One region of the Falsiroseomonas sp. CW058 genome, then DNA from elsewhere that is predicted to be linked to it. Evidence: predicted binding sites of a transcription regulator. Region 1 holds the regulator's gene; the other holds the start of a gene.
What was found. The regulator HrcA, encoded in region 1, represses chaperone genes, less so after heat shock. The targets are predictions, from matches to a motif close to GTTNGCACTCNCNNNNNGNGAGTGCNAAC.
Positions count from the first base shown of each region.

Region 2: a site for HrcA is predicted at 3,106-3,134, ahead of groES (co-chaperone GroES). Genes of this name have one in related genera too.

Region 1 covers NZ_JBNXUO010000014.1:77,612-88,327, reverse strand. Annotated here, with positions in the region: gene ald (alanine dehydrogenase) at 1-610, shown strand, start outside; gene ACK8OX_RS13220 (hypothetical protein) at 691-1,023, shown strand; gene ACK8OX_RS13215 (GlsB/YeaQ/YmgE family stress response membrane protein) at 1,139-1,396, shown strand; gene rdgB (RdgB/HAM1 family non-canonical purine NTP pyrophosphatase) at 1,549-2,163, opposite strand; gene rph (ribonuclease PH) at 2,160-2,924, opposite strand; gene ACK8OX_RS13200 (lytic transglycosylase domain-containing protein) at 2,975-3,652, opposite strand; gene ACK8OX_RS13195 (hypothetical protein) at 3,661-3,909, opposite strand; gene hrcA (heat-inducible transcriptional repressor HrcA) at 4,178-5,281, shown strand; gene ACK8OX_RS13185 (efflux RND transporter periplasmic adaptor subunit) at 5,378-6,481, shown strand; gene ACK8OX_RS13180 (efflux RND transporter permease subunit) at 6,478-9,573, shown strand; gene ACK8OX_RS13175 (hypothetical protein) at 9,645-10,151, shown strand; gene ACK8OX_RS13170 (VOC family protein) at 10,177-10,584, opposite strand; gene ACK8OX_RS13165 (hypothetical protein) at 10,639-10,716, opposite strand, start outside.
Region 2 covers NZ_JBNXUO010000036.1:3,063-13,778, forward strand. Annotated here, with positions in the region: gene ACK8OX_RS21490 (ion transporter) at 1-226, shown strand, start outside; gene gpmI (2,3-bisphosphoglycerate-independent phosphoglycerate mutase) at 280-1,821, shown strand; gene ACK8OX_RS21500 (enoyl-CoA hydratase/isomerase family protein) at 1,834-2,574, opposite strand; gene ACK8OX_RS21505 (usg protein) at 2,595-2,879, opposite strand; gene groES (co-chaperone GroES) at 3,215-3,526, shown strand; gene groL (chaperonin GroEL) at 3,634-5,271, shown strand; gene ACK8OX_RS21520 (cold-shock protein) at 5,607-5,810, shown strand; gene ACK8OX_RS21525 (hypothetical protein) at 5,896-6,468, opposite strand; gene ACK8OX_RS21530 (threonine dehydratase) at 6,547-7,500, shown strand; gene ACK8OX_RS21535 (amidohydrolase family protein) at 7,497-8,678, shown strand; gene ACK8OX_RS21540 (MBL fold metallo-hydrolase) at 8,732-9,658, shown strand; gene ACK8OX_RS21545 (TVP38/TMEM64 family protein) at 9,835-10,506, opposite strand; gene ACK8OX_RS21550 (glycosyltransferase family 2 protein) at 10,506-10,716, opposite strand, start outside.

The DNA of each region.
Region 1 (10,716 bases):
GGCGAAGGTCGCGATCCTCGGCGGCGGGGTGGTGGGCTCCAACGCCGCGCGGATCGCGCAGGGGATGCGCGCGCGCGTCACCGTGCTGGACCGCGCGCCGCGCGCCCTGCAGGCGCTGGACGTGGAATTCGGCGGCACCGTCGACACGCTCTTCGCCACGGCGGAGGCGGTGGAGGACGCGGTGCTGGCCGCCGACCTCGTCATCGGCGCCGTGCTGGTCCCGGGCGCCGCCGCGCCGCGGCTGGTGACGCGGGAGATGATCGCCCGCATGCGCCCGGGCAGCGTGGTGGTGGACGTGGCGATCGACCAGGGCGGCTGCTTCGAGACGTCGCGCCCGACGACCCATGCCGAGCCGACCTACCTGGTGGACGGGGTGGTGCACTACTGCGTCACCAACATGCCCGGCGCCGTCGCGCGCACCAGCGCCGTCGCGCTGAACAACGCGACCCTGCCCTTCATCCTGCAACTCGCCGACAAGGGGCTGCGCCGCGCCTGCGCGGAGAATCCGCACCTGGCGGCCGGGGTGAACGTGCACCAGGGCGGGATCGCCCATCCGGCGGTCGCCGCCGCGCTCGGGCTGGACTACCATCCATTCGGAAAAGATGCGTAATTTCTCGTTTTTGAGAATTCTGCCCTTGATCGTGGAAGGCCTGCGGCTACTATGCGCCTGTTCCAGGACCCGGTTGCCGCATGTCCAGCAAGCTCCTCATCCTCATCGCCGGGCTGGTCGTGCTGACCGTCTCCGGCATCGCCGTGGTCGCCGCGATGGCGCCGCCCACGCCCGGCAGCGCCGCTTATTTCCGCGCGATGTCCGCCGCCAACCGCAGCGGCTCGGCGCCGGCCTATGCGGTGCCGGTCGAAACCCGCCGCGCCGCCGCCAACAGCTGCGAGGGCTACAACCTCGAACTGCAGGAAGGCGCGGGCATCCAGATGCGCCTCGGCCACCACGGGGAGGCGCAGCGCCTGCTGTCGCTGCGCCGCGACTGCTCGATCGCCAGCGACGTGGTGCGCTCGGCCCGCTGACGGCGGGATCGCCCCACCCATTCCCGGCCGCGCCACGCAGAGCTGAAGGGTCCCGCGGGAACCCGGCGGGGGGTCGATGCCTTAGCGCATCGCAATCACTCGGGGCACCGCCGCCATGGGCTTCCTCTGGACCATCATCATCGGCTTCGTCGCCGGCGCGATCGCGAAGTTCCTCATGCCCGGGCGCGACCCGGGCGGGTTCATCGTGACCATCCTGCTCGGCATCGTCGGCGCGCTGGTCGCCACCTGGCTCGGCCAGGCCGTCGGCTGGTACCGGGCGGGAGAGGGCGCGGGCCTGATCGGCGCGGTCGTCGGCGCCGTCATCGTCCTGGTCGTCTACCGCATGGTCGCGGGACGCCGCACCATCACCTGACGGCGGCGCCGGCAAGGCCGCGGGGGGGCGCCCGGCAACGGCGCGCGCCCCTCATCCAGCCCTCTCCCCCCGCCGGGGAGAGGGCTTCTTCGTGGCCTGCCGGCGCGGCACGGGAAGAAGCGCCTCCTCCATCCCGCGCTTCGCAGCCGTCCTCAGCCCTTCCGCGGCAGGCAGGCGGCGGAGAGCTGCGCGAAGGCGGCGGCGCGGTGGCTGATGGCATGCTTCGCCGCGGGCGCCATCTCGGCGAAGGTCTGCACGTGGCCGTCGGGGACGAAGATCGGGTCGTAGCCGAAGCCCTGCGCCCCACGCGGCGGCCAGACCCAGGCCCCGTGCGCCTCGCCCAGGAACTCCTCCGTGTGGCCATCCGGCCAGGCGATGACCAGCGCGCAGGAGAACCAGGCCCGGCGGTCGGGCGCGTGGCGGGCCAGCTTCTCCACCTTGCCCATCGCCATCGCATAGTCGCGGCCCGCCGGCGTCTCGGCCCAGTCCGCGGTCCGCACCCCCGGCGCGCCGTCCAGCGCCGCGACGGAGAAGCCGGAATCGTCCGCCAGCGCCGGCAGGCCGGAGGCCCGCGCCGCCGCCAGCGCCTTGATCCGCGCATTGCCGAGGAAGCTGTCCTCGGTCTCCGCCGGCTCCGGCAGGCCGAGCGCGCCCGCGCCGACCACCTCGAACCCCCAGGGCGCCAGCAGCTCCGCCACTTCCCGCAGCTTGCCGGCATTGTGGGTGGCCAGCACGAGCTTCGGGCCGTCGAGGAGGCGGTGGCTCACGCCTTCGACCCCTGCCCGATCGCCTCGCGCTGCTTCGCGAACAGCTCCCCCGTGCCCTTGCGGGCCAGCGCCAGCAGCTGCGTCAGCTCCGCGTCGCTGAAGGGCGCGCCCTCGGCGGTCGCCTGCACCTCCACCATGCCGCCCGCGCCGGTCAGGACGAAGTTGCCGTCGGTCTCCGCCTTGCTGTCCTCCTCGTAGTCGAGGTCGAGCACCGGCGTGCCGTTCCAGATCCCGCAGGAGATCGCGGCCACCTGGTCGCGCAGCGGGTTCTTCTTCAGGATGTTCTTCGCCATGCACTGCGCGAAGGCCAGGTGCAGCGCCACCCAGGCCCCGGTGATGGAGGCGGTGCGCGTGCCGCCATCGGCCGTCAGCACGTCGCAGTCGAGGGTGACGGTCATCTCCCCCATCGCCTTCAGGTCCGTCACGGCGCGCAGGCTGCGGCCGATCAGGCGCTGGATCTCCTGCGTGCGCCCGGACTGCTTGCCGCGCGCGGCCTCCCGGTCGCCGCGGGTATGGGTGGCGCGCGGCAGCATGCCGTATTCCGCCGTCACCCAGCCCTGGCCGGAATTGCGCAGGAAGGGCGGCACCTTGCCTTCCACGCTGGCGGTGCAGAGCACCTCCGTCACGCCGAAGCGGATCAGGCAGGACCCCTCCGCATGGCGCGCGGCGCCGGGGGTGATGGTGACCGGGCGCAGCTGGTCGGCGACACGGCCCGAGGGGCGGACGAAGGGCGGCTTGAAGCCGGCGGGGAAATCGATCATGCGGCCCCGTAGCGCCCGCCCGCCCTGCCGTCCAGCGCGGGCCGGCGCCGCTATCCGCGGCAGGCGACCCGCGGGCGCCCGTTCGGCGCCACCAGCACCGCGGCCCGCCGCCCGGGCGCGCAGAGCCCGCGCAGCGTCGCCGGCGCCAGCAGCAGCGTGCCCCCCGCCGCCCGCGCCACCGTGACGCGCGCGTGGTAGCCGAGCCCCCGTGCCGGATCCATCGAGTGGTACTGCGCCACCGCCTCCGCCCAGTTGCCGGTGCGGGCGCGCAGGTCCCGCAGGAAGCGCACGGCATAGGCGACATTGGCCGCCGGGTCGAAGGCGACGGCGAGGCTGGGGAAGGCATCGGGGTGGTGCAGCAGGTTGACCTGCATGCAGCCGACATCGGCCGACCGCACGCCGCGCGCGCGCAGCGCCTCCACCTCCGCGATCGCGGCGTCGCGCGTCGGCGGGAAGCGGCCCTCGCCATCGGCGTTGATCGCGAAGGGCCAGGGCACGACGCCGCCCGCGGGGGCGGGCCGGCCGCTTTCCACCCGCGCGATCGCCAGCAGCAGGCCGGGCGGGATGCCCGCCCCGCGCTCGGCCGCCGCGATGGCGCGGGTGCAGGCGGCCCAGGGTTCGGCGACCGGCGGCGCCTCGGCCACCGTGGGCGAGGCAAGCAGCAGGAGGGGAAGCAGGGCGGCGCGGCGCATCGCCCCGGCATCCCGCACCCGGACCTGCGGCGTCAATGCCGCGATCAGGGCAGCCCCGCCGCCGCTTCCGCCAGCCCGCCCATCAGCACGAGGCCCAGCACCAGCGCCACGCAGGACAGCGCGGCCAGCGCCAGCCTTCGCGGCAGCCCCGGCACGGGCGCCACCAGCAGCGAGGTCAGCAGCCCCGCCCCGCCGGCCAGCAGCAGCGACGCCGCCGCCATGGTCGCGGTCACCGCCCGGCCGCCCGCCGCCACCGGCCCGACACGCATCGCCGCATCCCTGCCTCCCGTCATTCCCGGCAGCGATGGAAACGACCGACCGTAACCCCGGCATGGCGGGACTGTGTCGAAACCTTGCCACGCCGCCCGCCCGGCCGACCCGCGGTTGACCCGCGGGGCATGAAGCACCCCCGAGCCCCGCGGTTGACCCGCGGAGCGTGAGGCACCCCCGAGCCCCGCGGTTGACCCGCGGGGCGTGAGGCACCCCCGAGCCCCGCGGTTGACCCGCGGGGCGTGAGGCACCAACGTACCCATTCAGGGAACCACTCGTCCGGGACGGATCATGGCCCCGCTCAACCGACCGCCGCGCCCCACGGGCGCCACCCATCTCACCGCCGCCCCCGGTGGCGTCGCGCTGCCGCCCGGCCTCGACGACCGCAGCGCCGCCATCCTGCGCGAGGTGGTGGAGCTCTATGTCGCGACCGGGGAGCCGGTGGGCAGCCGCACCCTGTCGCGCCGCCTGCCGCATTCGCTCTCCCCCGCCACCATCCGCAACGTGATGGCGGATCTCGAGGATGCGGGGCTCCTCTTCGCGCCCCACACCTCGGCCGGGCGGCTGCCGACCGACCGTGGGCTGCGGCTGTTCGTGGACGGGCTGCTGCAGTTCGGCGCCCTGGCCGAGGAGGAGCGGGACGCGATCGCGGCGCGCTGCGCGGCCGGCGGGCGCAGCCTGCAGGACACGCTGGGCGAGGCGGGGCAGATGCTCTCGGGCCTCGCCGGCGCCGCGGGCCTGGTGGTGGCCCCGAAGAGCGAGGCGCCGATCCGCCACATCGAATTCGTGGCGCTCGGCCCCGGCCGCGCGCTGGTGGTGCTGGTCAGCGGCGACGGCCAGGTGGAGAACCGGGTGATCGAGGTGCCGCCCGGCCTGCCGCCCTCCGCCCTGGTGCAGGCGGGCAACTACCTGAACGCCCGCCTGTCCGGTCGCACGCTGGAGGAGACGCGCGTCGCGGTCAGCCAGGAGATCTCGGCCAACCGCACCGCGCTCGATGCGCTGACGCATCAGGTGATCGAGGCCGGGCTCGCCACCTGGTCGGGCGGCGTCGGCGGCGCGCTGATCCTGCGCGGCCAGTCGAAGCTGCTGCAGAACCTGGACCAGATCCACCGCGTGCAGGAGATCCAGGCCCTGTTCGAGCGGCTGGAGGCGCAGGAGACGATGCTGCGCCTGCTCGACCTCGCGCAGCGCGGCGAAGGCGTGCAGATCTTCATCGGCGCGGAAAGCGGGCTGTTCGACACAGCCGGCCTGTCGATGGTGGTGGCCCCCTTCCGCAACGGGCAGGAAAGGATCGTCGGCGCCATCGGCGTGATCGGCCCGACGCGCATCAACTACGGGAAGATCATCCCGGTGGTGGACTACACCGCGCGCGTGATCGGCCGGCTGCTCGGGTAACGCGCGTTACCCTTCGACACGCGGGGCGGGGGAATCCGGCGCGCGGTTGCGCGATGTTGCTTGGTGCCCCACCGTCCTGCCCCCACCCTTGAGGCCATGCGCCTCCCCCTCCTCCGCCTGCTGCCGCTGCTGCTGGCGCTGGCCGCCCTGCCCGCCCTCGCCCAGCGCGGCCCCGCCGTGCCGGTCGAGAGCGCGGAGGCGCAGCGCAGCCGCATCCCGGTCGAGATCGCGGCCAACGGCACCGCCGCGTCCGAGGCGGTGGTGAATGTCCGCACCCGCGTCGACGGCCAGATCGAGCGCGTGCATGTGCGCGAGGGCCAGATGGTGAAGCACGGCGACGTGCTGTTCACGCTGGACCGCAGGCTGGCCGAGGCGACGCTGGCGCAGCAGGAGGCGCAGCTGGCGCGGGACCGCGCGCAGGCGCAGCGCGCGCAGGCGGATGCGCAGCGCTACGCCTCGCTGCGCGGGGAAGGCTTCGCCGCCCAGCAGAGATTCGAGCAGGCGCAGGCCGAGGCAGGGGTCGCCGCCGCCAATGTCCGCGCGAGCGAGGCGCTGATCTCCTACACCCGCACGCTGCTGGACTATGCGACCATCACGGCGGAGGCGGACGGGCGGCTCGGCACCCTGCCGGTGCGGGAGGGCAACTTCGTCCGCGCGGCGGAGAACACGCCGATCGCCACCATCACGCCGATGGACCCGCTGGTGGTGCGCTTCGCCGTGCCCGAACGCTGGGTGCCGGGCCTGCGCGACGCGCTGGCGGGCCCGGTGCCGCCGCGGGTGCGCGCCGCCCCGCCGGGGGATGCCGGGCCGCCCGCGGAAGGGCAGCTGGTGTTCATGGACAGCCAGGTGGACCCGACCACCGGCACCATCGCGCTGACCGCGCGCTTCCCCAACGCGACGCAGCGGCTCTGGCCGGGCCAGTGGCTGTCCGTCGTCGTGACGCTGCGCGAGGAGGAGGCGCTGACGGTGCCGGTGCAGGCCGTGCAGCAGGGCCAGCAGGGGCCGCAGGTCTTCGTGCTGGATGCCGACCGCGTCGCGCATCGCCGCGCCGTGCGGGTGGAGCGCGTCAGCGGCGGCCGCGCCGCGATCTCGGGCGAGGTCGCGCCGGGCGACCGCGTGGTGGTGGAGGGCGCGAACCTGCTGACCGACGGCGCCCGCACCGTGGAACGCCAGCCGCAGCCGGCGGGCCCGCGGTCATGAACCTTCCGGAACTCTGCATCCGCCGCCCGGTGATGACCGGGCTGCTGTCGGTCGCCGCCGTCATCGCGGGCATCCTCGCCTATCTTCAGATGCCGGTGGCCGCCGTGCCGCGGGTGGACTTCCCCGTCATCCAGGTCAGCGCCAGCCTGCCGGGCGCGAGCCCCGACACCATGGCCTCCTCCGTCGCGCTGCCGCTCGAACGCCAGCTTTCGACCATCGCGGGGCTGGAGCAGATGTCCTCCACCTCCGGGCAGGAGGGGACGCAGATCACGCTGCAGTTCGTGCTGGGGCGCGACATCGACGCCGCCGCGCTCGACGTGCAGTCGGCGCTGTCCCGCGCGCAGCGGCAGATGCCGCCGGAGATGACGACGCCGCCTTCCTTCCGGAAGGTGAACCCCGCCGATGCGCCCGTGCTGCTGCTGACCCTCCAGGGGGGAGAGGTGCCGCTGTCCCGCCTGAACGACACGGCGAGCCTCGTGATCTCGCCCGCGCTGTCGCGCGTGGCCGGCGTGGCGCAGGTGCTGACCTATGGCGAGCAGCAATACGCGGTCCGCATCCACCTCGACCCCGATCGCGCCGCGGCCCTCGGCATGGGCTTCGACGAGGCGCAGCGCGCCATCACGGCGGCCAACAGCAACACGCCGGTCGGCCTGCTGAGCGGGCCCCGCCAGCAGCTGACGCTGCGCGCCAACGACCAGCTCGCCTCGGCCGAGCAGTTCGCGGGGCTGGTCATCGGCGGGCGCGGCGGCGCGCCGATCCGGCTCGGCGACATCGCGCGGGTCGAGGACGGGGTCGCCAACAGCCGCGTCGCCGCCTGGAACGGGAAGGAACGCGCGCTGATCCTGGCGGTGCAGCGCCAGCCGGACGCCAACACGGTGGACGTGGTGGACGGCGTGCGCCGCGCGCTGCCGCTGCTGCAGGCCGCGCTGCCGCCGGGCGCCACGCTCGGCGTCATGCTCGACCGGTCGGTGTCGATCCGCGATTCGGTCAGCGACGTGCAGCACCACCTGGTCATCGCCATCGGGCTGGTGACGCTGGTGATGTTCCTGTTCCTGCGCCGCGTCGGGGCGACGGTGATCCCCGCCGTCGCGGTGCCGGTCAGCCTGGCGGCGACGCTCGCTCTCATGTGGGTGTTCGGCTACGGCATCGACAACATCACCCTGCTCGGCCTGACGCTGGCGGTCGGGCTGGTGGTGGACGACGCGATCGTCGTGCTCGAGAACGCGATGCGCCACATGGAGGAGGGGATGGCGCCGATGGCGGCGGCCATCCGCGGCTCCCGCGAGATCGCCTTCACCGTCGTCTCCATCACACTGTCGCTGGTGGCCGTCTTCCTGCCGATCCTGCTGATGGGCGGCGTGGTCGGGCGCGTCTTCAACGCCTTCGCCGCCACCGTCTCGCTCGCCGTGCTCGCCTCCTGCGTCGTCTCGCTCACGCTCACGCCGCTGATGGCGTCGCGCCTGCCGCCGCCGGGGAAGGAAGGGCCGGTGGCGCGCGCGCTGGAACGCGGCTTCGCGGCGGTGGAGCGCGGCTATGCGCGGCTGCTCGACCTCGCGCTGCGCTTCCGCCTGGCGGTCTGGGCGTCCTTCGTCGCGTCGCTGGTGCTGGCGGGCTGGCTCGCCTTCGCGATCCCGAAGGGCTTCTTCCCGGTGGAGGATACCGGCCTGCTCTCCGTCTCGACAGAGGGGCCGCAGGACATCTCCTTCGCGGACATGGCGAGCCGTTCCGCGCGCGTCGCGGAGCTGGTGGCGGCCAACCCGCATGTCGCGCAGGTGACGCACCGCATCGGGGTCGGCGGCGGCGGCCAGGCAATGAACCAGGGCGGGATGTTCGTGGAGCTGAAGCCGCGCGCCGAACGCCCGCCGATCGCCGAGGTGGTGCAGCAGCTCCGGCGGGAAGCTTCCGCCGTGCCGGGGATGCGGGTCTTCCTCAACCCCATCCAGAACATCTCCTTCGGCGCGCGGTCCGCCCGCACCTCCTACGTCTACACGATGCAGGGCACGCGGCAGGACGAGCTGTACGACTGGGCCGGCCGCATGACGGACCGGTTGCGCGCCCTGCCGCAGCTGCAGGACGTGAACAACGACCTCCAGCTCGCCCAGCCGATCCTGCAGGTGGAGGTCGACCGCGACCGCGCGGCCGCGCTCGGCGTCAGCGTCGACCAGGTGCGCCAGGCGCTGTACTCCGCCTACGGCTCGCGCCAGATCAGCACGATCTACGGCGCGGCGGCGTCTTATGCCGTCATCCTCGACGTGGTGGCGGCCGACCAGGAGGACGAGGCCGACCTGTCGCGGCTGTGGCTGCGCGCCTCCTCCGGCCGGCTGGTGCCGCTGGCGGGGCTGGCCACGGTGACACGGCGGACCGGGCCGGTGACGGTGGCCCACCAGGGGCAGCTGCCCGCGGTCAGCATCGGCTTCAACACCGCGCCGGGCGTCTCGCTCGGCGATGCCACCGCGGCGATCGGGGCGGTGGAGCGGGAGGCGGGGATGCCGCCTTCCATCGTCACCGGCTTCACCGGCACGGCGCAGATCTTCCAGCAGGCGCTGGCCGGCCAGGGGATGCTGCTGATCGCCGCGCTGGTGGTGATGTATGTCGTGCTCGGCGTGTTGTACGAAAGCCTGGTCCACCCGCTGACCATCCTGTCGGGCCTGCCTTCGGCCGCCGCGGGGGCGCTGGCGACGATCTGGCTGTTCGGGCTCGACCTCTCCGTCATCGCGGTGATCGGCGTGCTGCTGCTGATCGGGCTGGTGAAGAAGAACGCCATCATGATCGTCGATGTCGCGCTGGCGCGGCAGCGCGAAGGCGTGCCCGCCTTCCAGGCCGTGCGGGAGGCCTGCATCGTCCGCTTCCGCCCGATCCTGATGACGACGCTGGCCGCCGGCGCGGGCGCGGTGCCGATCGCGATGGGCCTCGGCGCCGCGGCGGAGCTGCGCCAGCCGCTCGGCCTCGCGGTGGTCGGCGGCCTGGCGGCAAGCCAGGCGCTGACGCTGTTCGTCACGCCGGTGCTCTATCTCGGCTTCGACCGGCTGGGCACGGCCTTCGCGCGGCGCCGCCAGGAGCCGGGGGGCGCGGCGGGCCAGCCGGCGGAATAGCCGGAAGCGGAACGGCCCGGCACGCCGCCGCGCCCGCCGCGTTCCGCACGGGACCGCGGGAGGATGCGCCGATGCGCCACGCCCATGCCCTGGCCGCCGCCCTGCTGGCCGCCGCCCCGCCCGCCGCGGCGGCGGAATGCCCCGCCGCGGCGCATGCGCCGCCGCTCACCTGGCGTGACGAGGGGCTGGGCCTCCGGCTCGACCACCCGCCGGTCTTCGTGCCGGACCCCGGCAGCGTGCCGGAAGGCGGCGGCAGCACCCGCTTCTGGACGCCCGATCGCCGCGCGACGGCGGTGGTCAACGCCGCCCGTGCCGAACGGGGCACCACCCTCGCGCAGCTCCTGCGGGAGGCGGAAGGAGACGTGGTGCAGAATGCGGGCGGCGAGATCACCTATCGCCGGCAGCGGGACAACTGGTTCGTCCTCAGCGGCTACATGGCCGGCCGCATCTTCTACCGCCGCACCCTGCTGACGGCGGAAGGCGTGGCCGCGACGCTGTGGATGGAGTTCCCGCGCGACATGCGCCCCTGCCTCGACCATGCGGTGACGGTCATGTCGCTGTCCTTCCGGGGAAGGTAGCCACAGGGCCTTCGCGCCCCGGGCGTCAGCCTGCGGCGCGCAGTTCCACCGCGTTGCCCTCGGGGTCGCGCAGATAGACCGTGGTCGCCCGGCCGCCCGCGCCGTACCGTTCGGCCGGCGCGTCCGGCACGACGCCGAAGGCTGCCAGGTGCGCGCGGATCGCCGCCTCGTCCCAGGGCGCGACGGCGATGCAGAGATGGTCCATGTTCGGCCGGCCCTGGTCCGGCGCCTCTCCCCCGCGGCCGAGCTTCCCGCCGATCCAGACGAGGTCGAGCAGCGACGCGCCGACGCGCAGATGCACGAGGCCCAGCGCCTCCTGCCGGTGCGCCACCTCGCATCCCAGCGCGTCGCGGTAGAAGGCTTCCATGCCGTCCAGGTCCCGCACCCGGATCACCAGGTGGTCGAGCGCGACGGGCGCGAAGGGCGGCGGCATGACGGCGGCTCCTGCTGTGCCGCCGCCAGCGTACCGCGCGCGGCGCCCGCCCGGCTACTCCTTCGCCATGCCGGACAGCGGCGGGGCGTCGCGGGCGGGGCCGGACTTCCTCAGCATCTCCTCCGTGCCGCC
Region 2 (10,716 bases), on a different contig from region 1:
CTTTTCCATCATCGCCACCTTCGTGGTGCTGAACCTGTTCATCGGCGTCATCGTCGAGAGCATCCAGACGCTGCGCGAACAGCGCGAGAGCGCGGATGCGCGCGCCGCGCAGGTCGCCACCGACGCGGCGCGGAGCGAGGCGCACCTGGACGCGCAGGCGCTGCTGGCCGAGATCCGCGCGCTGCGGGCGGAGGTCGCGGCGCTGCGGCAGGAGAGGGCCGGTTGACCGCCCGCGCGACGCGGCGCTAGGTCCGCCGAAGCCCCGCCGGAGAACGCCCGATGCCCGCCCCCCGCCCCGTGATGCTCGTGATCCTCGATGGCTGGGGCTGGCGTGAGGAGGCGGCGGACAATGCCGTGCGGCAGGCCGACACGCCCTGCTTCGACGCGCTCTGGGCGAAGGGGCCGCGCGCCTTCCTCCGCACCTCGGGCCGCGATGTCGGCCTGCCCGACGGGCAGATGGGCAATTCGGAGGTCGGGCACCTCAACATCGGCGCGGGGCGCGTGGTGATGCAGGACCTGGTGCGCATCGACGCCGCCTGCGAGGACGGGTCCATCGCCGCCATGCCGCCGCTGGCGGAGCTGTTCGGCCGGGTGAAGGCCGCGGGCGGCGTGCTGCACCTGATGGGCCTGCTCTCCCCGGGCGGCGTGCACAGCCACCAGGACCACGCCGTCGCGCTGGCGCGCGCCGCAACCGGGCAGGGCCTGCGCGTGCTGGTCCATGCCTGGACCGACGGGCGCGACACGCCGCCGCAATCCGCGCCCGGCTACCTCGCCCGGTTCGAGGCGGCGCTGCCCGCGGGCGCGAAGGTCGCGACCCTGTCCGGCCGCTACTTCGCGATGGACCGCGACAACCGCTGGGAACGCGTGCGCCTGGCGCATGACGCGATGGCCGCCGCCCGCGCGCCGCGCTTCGCCACCGCGCAGGCCGCGGTCGCCGCCGCCCATGCCGCCGGCACGACGGACGAGTTCATCCCCCCCGCAGCCATCGGCGACTTCGCGGGGATGCGCGACGGCGACGGGCTGCTCTGCTTCAACTTCCGCGCCGACCGGGTGCGGCAGACACTGGCCGCCTTCCTCGATCCCGGCTTCGGCGGCTTCCCCGTCTCCCCCGCCATCCGCTTCGCCGGCGCGCTGGGGATGACGGAGTACAGCGCCGCGCTGAACCCCTTCATCGCGACCCTGTTCCCGCCGCAGTCCATGGCCAACATCCTGGGCCAGGTGGTCGCCGCGGCGGGGCGCACGCAGCTGCACATGGCGGAGACGGAGAAATACCCGCACGTCACCTACTTCCTGAACGGCGGCGAGGAGGCGCCCTATCCCGGCGAGGACCGCATCATGGTCCCCTCCCCCAAGGTCGCGACCTACGACCTCCAGCCCGAGATGTCGGCGGCCGAGCTCGGCGCGAAGGCGGAAGCCGCGATCCGCAGCGGCAGGTACGACCTGATCGTGCTGAACTTCGCCAACCCCGACATGGTGGGCCACACCGGCAGCCTGCCCGCCGCCATCCGCGCCTGCGAGGCGGTGGACCACGAGCTGGCGCGCATCGCCGAGGCGGTGGAGGCGATGGGCGGCTGCCTGCTGGTCACCGCCGACCACGGCAATGCGGAGCTGATGCGCGACCCCGCCACCGGCGGCCCCCACACCGCGCACACGACCAACCCCGTGCCGGTGCTGCTGCACATGCCGCCCCGCGCGGCGTCGCAGGGCGGCCCCGCCGTGGTGCTGCATGACGGGCGGCTGGCCGACATCGCGCCGACGCTGCTGGCGCTGATGGACCTGCCGCAGCCGCCGGAGATGACCGGGCGGTCCCTGCTGGGGTAGCGGCCCGCCCCGTCAGCCCAGCAGGCGGCGATACGCCCCGGCCTCCACGCAGGCGGCCTGGGCCGCGACGCCCGCCTCGATCGCGTCGCGGAAGCCGCCCTCGGACCGGGACCGGATGTAGTCCTTGCTGGCCCGGAAGGCGTCCGGGTCGGCGGCGGCCATCGCCTGCGCGGCGGCGACAGCGCGCGCGGGCAGCACGGCCGCCGGCACCACCGCATCCACCAGCCCCGCGGCCCGCGCGGCCTCCGCATCCAGGCCCTCGCAGGCGAGCGCCATGCGGCGGACCACGCCCTCGCCCGCATGCAGCCCGATCAGGAAGGGGCCCATCACGCTGGCCAGGCCGGCGCGGATCTCGGGCTGGAGCAGCCGCGCCGCCGGCGACGCCAGGCGCAGGTCGCAGCACAGCGCCATCTGCAGCCCCGCGCCCGCCGCCGCGCCGCCGACCGCGGCGACCATCGGCTTCGGGAAGCGCCGGATGGCGTCGTACAGCGCGCCGAGCCCGCGCACCCAGCCCTCCACATTGGCGGCATCCAGCGCCCGCAGCACCGCCCGGTCCTGCCCGGCGCAGAAGCCCTCGTCGGTGCCGCCGAGCACGACGGCCCGCACCGCGGGGTCGGCCGCCGCCCCGTCCAGCGCGGCGATGAGGGAGAGGCGCATCGCCTCGGTCAGCGCGTTGCGCCGGCCCGGATGGAACAAGGTGAGGAGGAGGATGCCCTCCTCCGGCGTGGTGGACAGGACGGCGTCGTTCGGCATCCGCCCCGCATAGCGCGCCCCTAGTTCAGCAGGAACTGCCCGTCGGCATAGGTCAGCTCCGCCGGCCGCATCAGGGCGGAGGAGGCGACGCGGACGGAATGCAGCGGCGCCTCGATCTCGCGCTTCCAGAAGTCGAGGAAGCGGCCGAGTTCGGGGAAGCGGGGCGCCATGTCGTGCTTCTGCCAGATGAAGGTCTGGAGCAGGCCCGGATGGTCCGGCAGGTGATAGAGGATCTCGGCGGTGGTCAGCCGCCAGTCCGGCAGCGTTTTGAAGCGGGCGAGGTGCTGGAGGTGGCTGAGATCCATCTTGCTCCCCATGCGGCCCCGCGATGCGGGGCGGTTGCCGGTTGCGCCGCCGCGCGGCGTTCCTTTCCTGTTCCGGCGCCGGTTGCGGATGCGGTGGCGCCGGAGGGAAAGGATGCCACGAGGTCAGGGCGGGAACGCAAGAAAAAGCTTTTGGTTTCAATGCATTAGCACTCGCACTCCGAGAGTGCTGCCGATGCTTGACGCAGCCGCGTGCTTCCCCTAGATCGTTGGCACTCCTCTGGGGGGAGTGCCAACGGGTGCCGCAACGGGCCCGGCGGCCGACATGATCTCCGGAAGAGCTTGCCACTCAATTGGAAGCGACAGGAGAGGATCCTATGAAGTTCCGACCCCTGCATGACCGCGTTCTCGTTCGTCGCGTGACGGCCGAGGAGAAGACCGCGGGCGGCATCATCATCCCCGACACCGCCAAGGAAAAGCCGCAGGAGGGCGAGGTCATCGCCGTCGGCTCCGGCACGCTGAACGACAAGGGCGAGCTGCGCGCGCTCGACGTCAAGGCGGGCGACCGCATCCTGTTCGGCAAGTGGTCGGGCACCGAGGTGAAGCTCAATGGTGAGGAGCTCCTCATCATGAAGGAGAGCGACATCATGGGCATCCTCGACAACCCTTCCGTGGCGAAGGCCGCCTGACGACGCAAGGGGGCGGGCGCGCGGATCGCGACAGCCCCCTGAGGTCGGCCTCCAGGCCGCATCTTCGCATCGTCTCCTCAACGGACCAGATCAGGGATTAACCACACATGGCTGCCAAGGACGTGAAGTTCGGCGCCGGCGCGCGCGAGCGGATGCTGCGCGGCGTCGACATCCTCGCCGATGCGGTGAAGGTGACGCTCGGCCCCAAGGGCCGCAACGTCGTGATCGACAAGAGCTTCGGCGCGCCGCGGATCACCAAGGACGGCGTGACCGTCGCCAAGGAGATCGAGCTGGCCGACAAGTTCGAGAACATGGGCGCGCAGATGGTGCGCGAAGTGGCCTCGAAGACCAACGACATCGCGGGCGACGGCACCACCACCGCCACCGTGCTGGCCCAGGCGATCGTGCGCGAGGGCGCCAAGTCGGTCGCCGCCGGCATGAACCCGATGGACCTGAAGCGCGGCGTCGACAAGGCGGTGGCCGAGGTCGTCAAGTACCTCGAGTCCAACACCAAGAAGATCACGACCTCCGCCGAGGTCGCCCAGGTCGGCACGCTGTCGGCCAACGGCGAGGCCGAGATCGGCGAGATGATCGCCAAGGCGATGGAGAAGGTCGGCAACGAGGGCGTCATCACGGTCGAGGAAGCCAAGAGCATCCAGACCGAGCTCGACGTCGTCGAGGGCATGCAGTTCGACCGCGGCTACGTCTCCCCGTATTTCATCACGAATGCGGAGAAGATGATCGCCGAGATGGACAACCCCTACATCCTGATCTTCGAGAAGAAGCTGTCGGGCCTGCAGCCCATGCTTCCCCTGCTCGAGTCGGTGGTGCAGTCGGGCCGTCCGCTGGTGATCGTGGCCGAGGACGTCGAGGGCGAGGCCCTCGCCACGCTCGTCGTCAACAAGCTGCGCGGCGGCCTGAAGGTCGCGGCCGTCAAGGCGCCGGGCTTCGGTGATCGCCGCAAGGCGATGCTCGAGGACATCGCGATCCTGACCGGCGGCCAGGTGATCTCCGAGGATCTCGGCATCAAGCTCGAGAACGTCACCCTCAACATGCTGGGCAAGGCCAAGACCGTCCGCATCGAGAAGGAGAACACCACGATCGTCGACGGCGCCGGCTCCAAGGAGGAGATCAACGGCCGCTGCGAGCAGATCAAGGCGCAGATCGAGGAGACCACCTCGGACTACGACCGCGAGAAGCTGCAGGAGCGGCTGGCGAAGCTCGCCGGCGGCGTCGCCGTGATCCGCGTGGGCGGCTCCACCGAGGTCGAGGTGAAGGAGCGCAAGGACCGCGTCGACGACGCGCTGCACGCGACCCGCGCCGCGGTCGAGGAAGGCATCGTGCCGGGCGGCGGCGTCGCCCTGCTGCGCGCCTCAACCAAGCTCGGCCACCTCAAGGGCCTGAACAACGACGAGCAGGTCGGCATCGAGATCGTCCGCCGCGCCATCCAGGCGCCGCTGAAGCAGATCGCCGAGAACGCCGGCAAGGACGGCGCGGTCGTGGCGGGCGAGACGCTCCGCAACGACAGCCCGACCTTCGGCTACGACGCCCAGAAGGACGAGTACAAGGACCTCGTGGCCGCCGGCATCATCGACCCGACCAAGGTCGTGCGCACGGCGCTGCAGGATGCGGCTTCCGTCGCGTCGCTGCTGATCACCACCGAGGCGATGATCGCCGAGCGTCCGGAGAAGAAGGCCGCGGCCCCGGCCGGCGGCCCCGGCATGGGCGGCGACATGGACTTCTGATCCGCTCCGCGGATCGGGGACTTCTGATCCGCTCCGCGGATCGGGGACTTCCAATCCGCCACGCGGATCGGATGCGAAGGGGGGCGGGCCGCAAGGCCCGCCCCTTTTTTCATTCCTGCCCGCACCGCCGCCGTTGCATTGACAAGCGCGTGACCGACCCGCCCCGTCGTTGATTCACGCGCGCGGCACCGCGCATCCTCGGCCCGTCATCGCGTGTGGTTCGCCTTGCCGTGCCTCCCGGGCCGTCGCCCGGGCCGCCTCCAGGTTCCGCCGTCGCATGGCGCCCCGTCCGGGCGATCGGCGCCCGGACACAGGTCTTGAGGAGCGCGGATCGCATGGCGACCGGCACCGTGAAGTGGTTCAACGCGACCAAGGGCTTCGGCTTCATCGTCCCGCAGGATGGCGGGAAGGACGTGTTCGTCCACATCACCGCCGTGCAGAAGGCAGGGCTCCAGGGCCTGAACGAGGGCCAGAAGGTGACGTACGAGATCGCGATGGAACGCGGCAAGGCCGCCGCCATCAACCTCCGCCCCGCCTGATTCGGCCGGCAGGGGGCGACCGGTCACCCCACGTGACCGGTCCCGCCTGACGCCGCCACCGGGCCGGCGGGGCCGGCCCCCGGCGTCACCCCGCGCGCGTCTCCTGCACGAAGACGCGGCGCGCCCCGGCTTCCCGCAGCAGCTGCTCCACCCGCGCGCGCGTCTCGGCATCCGGCGCCTGCAGGCCGATCACCGGGCCATCCGCCACCGGCGGGTCCATCGCGCGGCCGCTGTCGGTCGCCGGCGCCGCGGCGTTGCCGATCGCCTCCCCCACCGCGCCGGAGGCGACCCCGGCCGCCGCCGCGGCCGCCACCGCCGGCAGCGCCGCCCCGCCGGTGGCGATGACGATGCCGGCCGCCGCCATGGCGCTGCCCGCCATTGCGATGCCGACCGCGTTCTGGCGCAGGTTCCGGCGGTCCGCCTGCTCGGGATTTTCGTCGGGCGGGCCGACCTGGCCCTCATTCGCGGCGATGCCGGCCGGCGCGACGCCGGCCGGCGCGGCTTCCAGCCCGGGGTCGCGCGCGCCGGCGGCGCGCAGCCGCGCCATGGCGTTGTCGCGCGCCGCCTCGTCGGCGAATTCGCCCCAGACGACGGGGATCGCAAGCGGCGTCTCGTCCCGCTCGCCCGTCCACTGGCTGCTGTCGACCACGATGGCCATGGCTGCACCCTCCGCTATGCTTGGCTGTCGCCGCGGTGAACGCCGCGCCGCCACCATGTTTCCGCCGGAGGCCCCCGCGTGTTCGACCTGCCCGCCCTGGAGGACGCCGCCCGCCTGGTGCATGGCGTCTTCCCGCCCACGCCCCAATACGCCTGGCCCCTGCTGGCCGCGCGCAGCGGGGCGGAGGTCTGGGTCAAGCACGAGAACCACACGCCGACCGGCGCCTTCAAGGTCCGAGGCGGCCTGGTCTACCTCGACCGGCTGAAGCGGGAACGCCCGGCCACGCCCGGCATCGTCTCCGCCACCCGCGGCAACCACGGGCAGAGCCTCGCCTTCGCCGGCGCGCGGGCGGGCGTGCCGGTGACCGTCGTCGTCCCCCGCGGCAACAGCACGGAAAAGAACGCCGCGATGCGCGCCCAGGGCGCGCGCCTGGTCGAGCACGGCGCGGATTTCGACGCGGCGCGGGAGGAGGCGATGCGCCTCGCGGCCGAAGGGGGGCTGGAATTCGCGCCCTCCTTCGCGCCGGACCTGGTGCGCGGCGTCGCAACCTATGCGCTGGAACTGTTCCGGGGCGCGCCGCCGCTCGATGCGCTCTATGTCCCGGTCGGGCTCGGGTCCGGCATCTGCGGCTGCATCATGGCGCGCGACCTGCTCGGCCTGCGGACCGAGATCATCGGCGTGCAGAGCACGGGCGCGCCGGCCTATGCGCTCTCCCTCGCCGCCGGGCATGTCGTGACCACGCCCACCGCCGTCACCCATGCCGACGGCATGGCGACGCGGGTGCCCGACCCGGCAGCCTTCGAGATGATCCGGCGCGGCGCATCACGCATCGTCACCGTGACGGATGACGAGGTGGCGGCCGCCATCCGCGCCTACTGGCAGGACACCCACAACCTGGCCGAGGGCGCCGGCGCCGCCCCCCTCGCCGCCCTGCTGCAGGAGAGGGAGAGGATGCGCGGCCGGCGCGTCGCCACCATCCTGTGCGGCGGCAACATCGACCTCGACCTGTTCCGCGACTGGGTGCTGGCATGACCGGCCTGCTGATCCGCGACTGCCGCCCGATGGGCGGGCCGGCGGCGGACATCCTCGTCGCCGCCGGGCGCATCGCGGCGATCGGCCCGGGCCTTTCCGCCCCCGCCGGGACGCCGGTGGAGGAGGGCCGCGGCCTGCTCGCCCTGCCCGCCTTCGTCGAGGGGCACACCCATCTCGACAAGACGCTCTGGGGCACGCCCTGGTGGGTGAACGAGGTCGGCCCGCGGTTGATCGACCGGATCGAGGCGGAGCGGCGGGAACTCGCCCGCCGCGACCACGACCCCGCGGCCGCGGCGGAACGCCTGGCGCGCGCCTTCCTCCTCCGCGGCACCACCCGCATCCGCAGCCATGCCGATGTCGCGCCGGAGATCGGTACCCGCCACGCCGATGCGCTGGTCGCGCTGCGGGACGCGCTGCGCGGGACGATGGACATCCAGGTGGTCGCCTTCCCGCAATCCGGCCTGCTGGTGCGGCCCGGCACGCTGGACCTGCTGGACCGCGCGCTGCGGAACGGGGCGGACATCCTGGGCGGGCTCGACCCCTCCGGCATCGACCGCGACCCGAAGGGGCATTGCGACGCGATCTTCGGCCTGGCGGCGCGGCACGGCGTGCCGCTCGACATCCACCTGCACGAGCCGGGCGAGCTCGGCGCCTTCGCGCTGGAGCTGATCATCGAGCGGACGCTGGCGCAGGGCATGCAGGGCCGCGTGGTGGTCAGCCACGCCTTCTGCCTGGGCGAGGTGGCGCGCGCCCCGGCGCTGCACGAGGCGCTGGCCGCGGCGGGCATCGCGCTGGCCACCACCGCGCCGCCGTCGCGGCCGGTGCCCTCGGTCCGGGCGGCGCGGGCGGCGGGGGGGCGGATCTTCGCCGGCAATGACGGCATCCGCGACACCTGGAACCCCAACAACGGCCCGGACATGCTCCAGCGCGCCTGGCTCGTCGCGCTGAAGAACGACTTCCGGCGCGACGACGAGATGGAGCTCGCCTTCCGCATGGTCACCGACTGGGCGGCCGCGGCCTGCGGCTTCGAGGCCTGCGCCCTGGCGGAAGGGCAACGCGCCGACCTCGTGCTGCTGGAGGCGGAGAACCCGCTGGAGGCGGTGGCGGTGCAGCCGCCGCGGCGGCTGGTGGTCAGCCATGGGCGGGTGGTGGCACGGGACGGCGCGGCGGTTCCGTAACGAACGACGGGGGCGCGGCGCCGTTTCCTGCCGGAACGCCGCAGGAGCCGCGCATGAAGATCCACCATCTCGACCTCGGCCCGTGCCGCCCGCTCGGCGGCCGGCTGATGGATGGCGTCAGCCCCGGCACGGTGGCGCGGCTGTCCTGCCACTGCCTGCTGGTCGAGACGGACCACCACGGTCTGGTGCTGGTCGATACCGGCTTCGGCCTGCGCGACGCGCTGCGCCCGGCGCCGCGGCTGCCCGCCTGGAACATCGCCCTGCTGCGCCCGCGGCTCGACCCCGAACGCACGGCGATCCGGCGGCTGAAGAAGATCGGCTTCCGACCGACCGATGTGCGCCACATCGTGATGACGCACCTGGATTTCGACCATGCCGGCGGGCTGGTGGACTTCCCGCATGCCGCCGTCCACCTGACCGCCGCCGAGGCCGAGGCCGCGACCCATCCGCGCGGCCTGCGCGACCGCACGCGCTGGCGGCGGGTGCAGTGGGGCGACACGCGGCGCTGGCACACGGTGGAGACGCGGCTGGGCAGCCGGGGCGGCGGGGAGACGTTCTTCGGCCTGCGCAACGTTCGAGAGATCGAGGGGCTGCCGCCGGACTTCCTGTTCGTCCCCCTGCCCGGCCACACGCCGGGCCATGCCGGCGTCGCGGTGAAGGGCCCGCGCGGCTGGATGCTGCATGCGGGCGACGCCTATTTCAACCGCGACGAGGCGCATGGCGACGGATCGGCCCCGCCGCTGGTCGCGGCCTATGAGCGGCTGATGGCCGACAACGACGCGGCGCAGCGCGACAGCCTGATGCGCCTGCGGCAGATGCTCCGCACGCCGGAGGCCGACCTCGCGGTGTTCTGCACCCATGACGCGGTGGAGTTCGTCGCCATGGCCGCCTGGAGCGAGAGCGACTACGCGCCCCCCGTCTCGGCCCCCGCGCCGGCCGCCGGGAACGAGGCGCTCGCGGCGGACGAGGCCGCGGCCTGACGCGCGGCCCACTTCGTGGGCCGCTTTGCGCGCCCTCAGGCGCCGGGCGGCCGCATCCGCGGCCTTGGCTCGCCGCACATGCGGCGGCGGCCATCCGGCCGCTCGGCCCACTTCGTGGGCCGCACAGGCCACCGCCTTGTGCCGCTCGCGTCAATCGGCCAGCGCGCGTGCCGCGCTCAATCGGCCAACGCGCGTCCCGCGCGATGCCGCCGCAGCAGCCACAGCCCGATCCCCACCGACACCGCCAGCAGCACCACGGCCAAGCCGAGCTGCCACGTCCCCTCGACCCGGACCCCCTTGCCGAGCAGCGCGAAGACCACGGTCTGCGGCAGGTAGCCCACCGCCGACCCCAGCAGGAAGGGCAGCGCCTTCAGCCCCGCCAGCCCCGCCAGCAGGTTCAGCGCCAGGTTGTTGCCGACCGGCAGCAGCCGCAGCGCCAGCGTCGCCTCGAAGGGGTTGGCGGTCAGCGCGTCGCGCAGCGGCCGCAGGCGGTGGCCGAAGCGCCCGGCCATCCGCCGCTCCGCCCAGTCCCGCCCCAGCAGCCGCGCCCAGCCATAGCTGGCAGCGCAGCCCAGGAGCTGCGCCCCCAGCCCCAGCAGCGTGCCGAGCGCCGCGCCGAAGGCGTAGCCGCCGAGGAAAGCCACGCCCTGCCGCGGCACGCCAGCCGCGGTGATGGCGGCGCCGACCAGCACGAAGACCAGCTCGCCCCACAGGCCCTCGTCCCGGATCGAGGCATCGACCCAGGCCGTGCCGGGCACGCCGCCCATCTCGCGCAGCAGCGCGCCCGCGGCGACCAGCCCCGCCGCCAGCACCAGCAGCTTGCCCAGCGCCCGCCAGCGGCCCTGCATCAGCCCGCCGGCCCGGCCTGCCCCGCCGGCGGCACGCCGGCCATCCGCTCCGCCACCGGCGGCACGCCGGCCATCCGCTCCGCCACCGGCCGCTTCCAGCGCCGCTGCAGCCAGATGACGCCCAGCATGTCAGCGATGCTCACCGCCAGCCGGTCCAGCGTGCCGTAGTTGGACACGCCGCGGATCCGCGGCCGGTGGTTCACCGCCTCG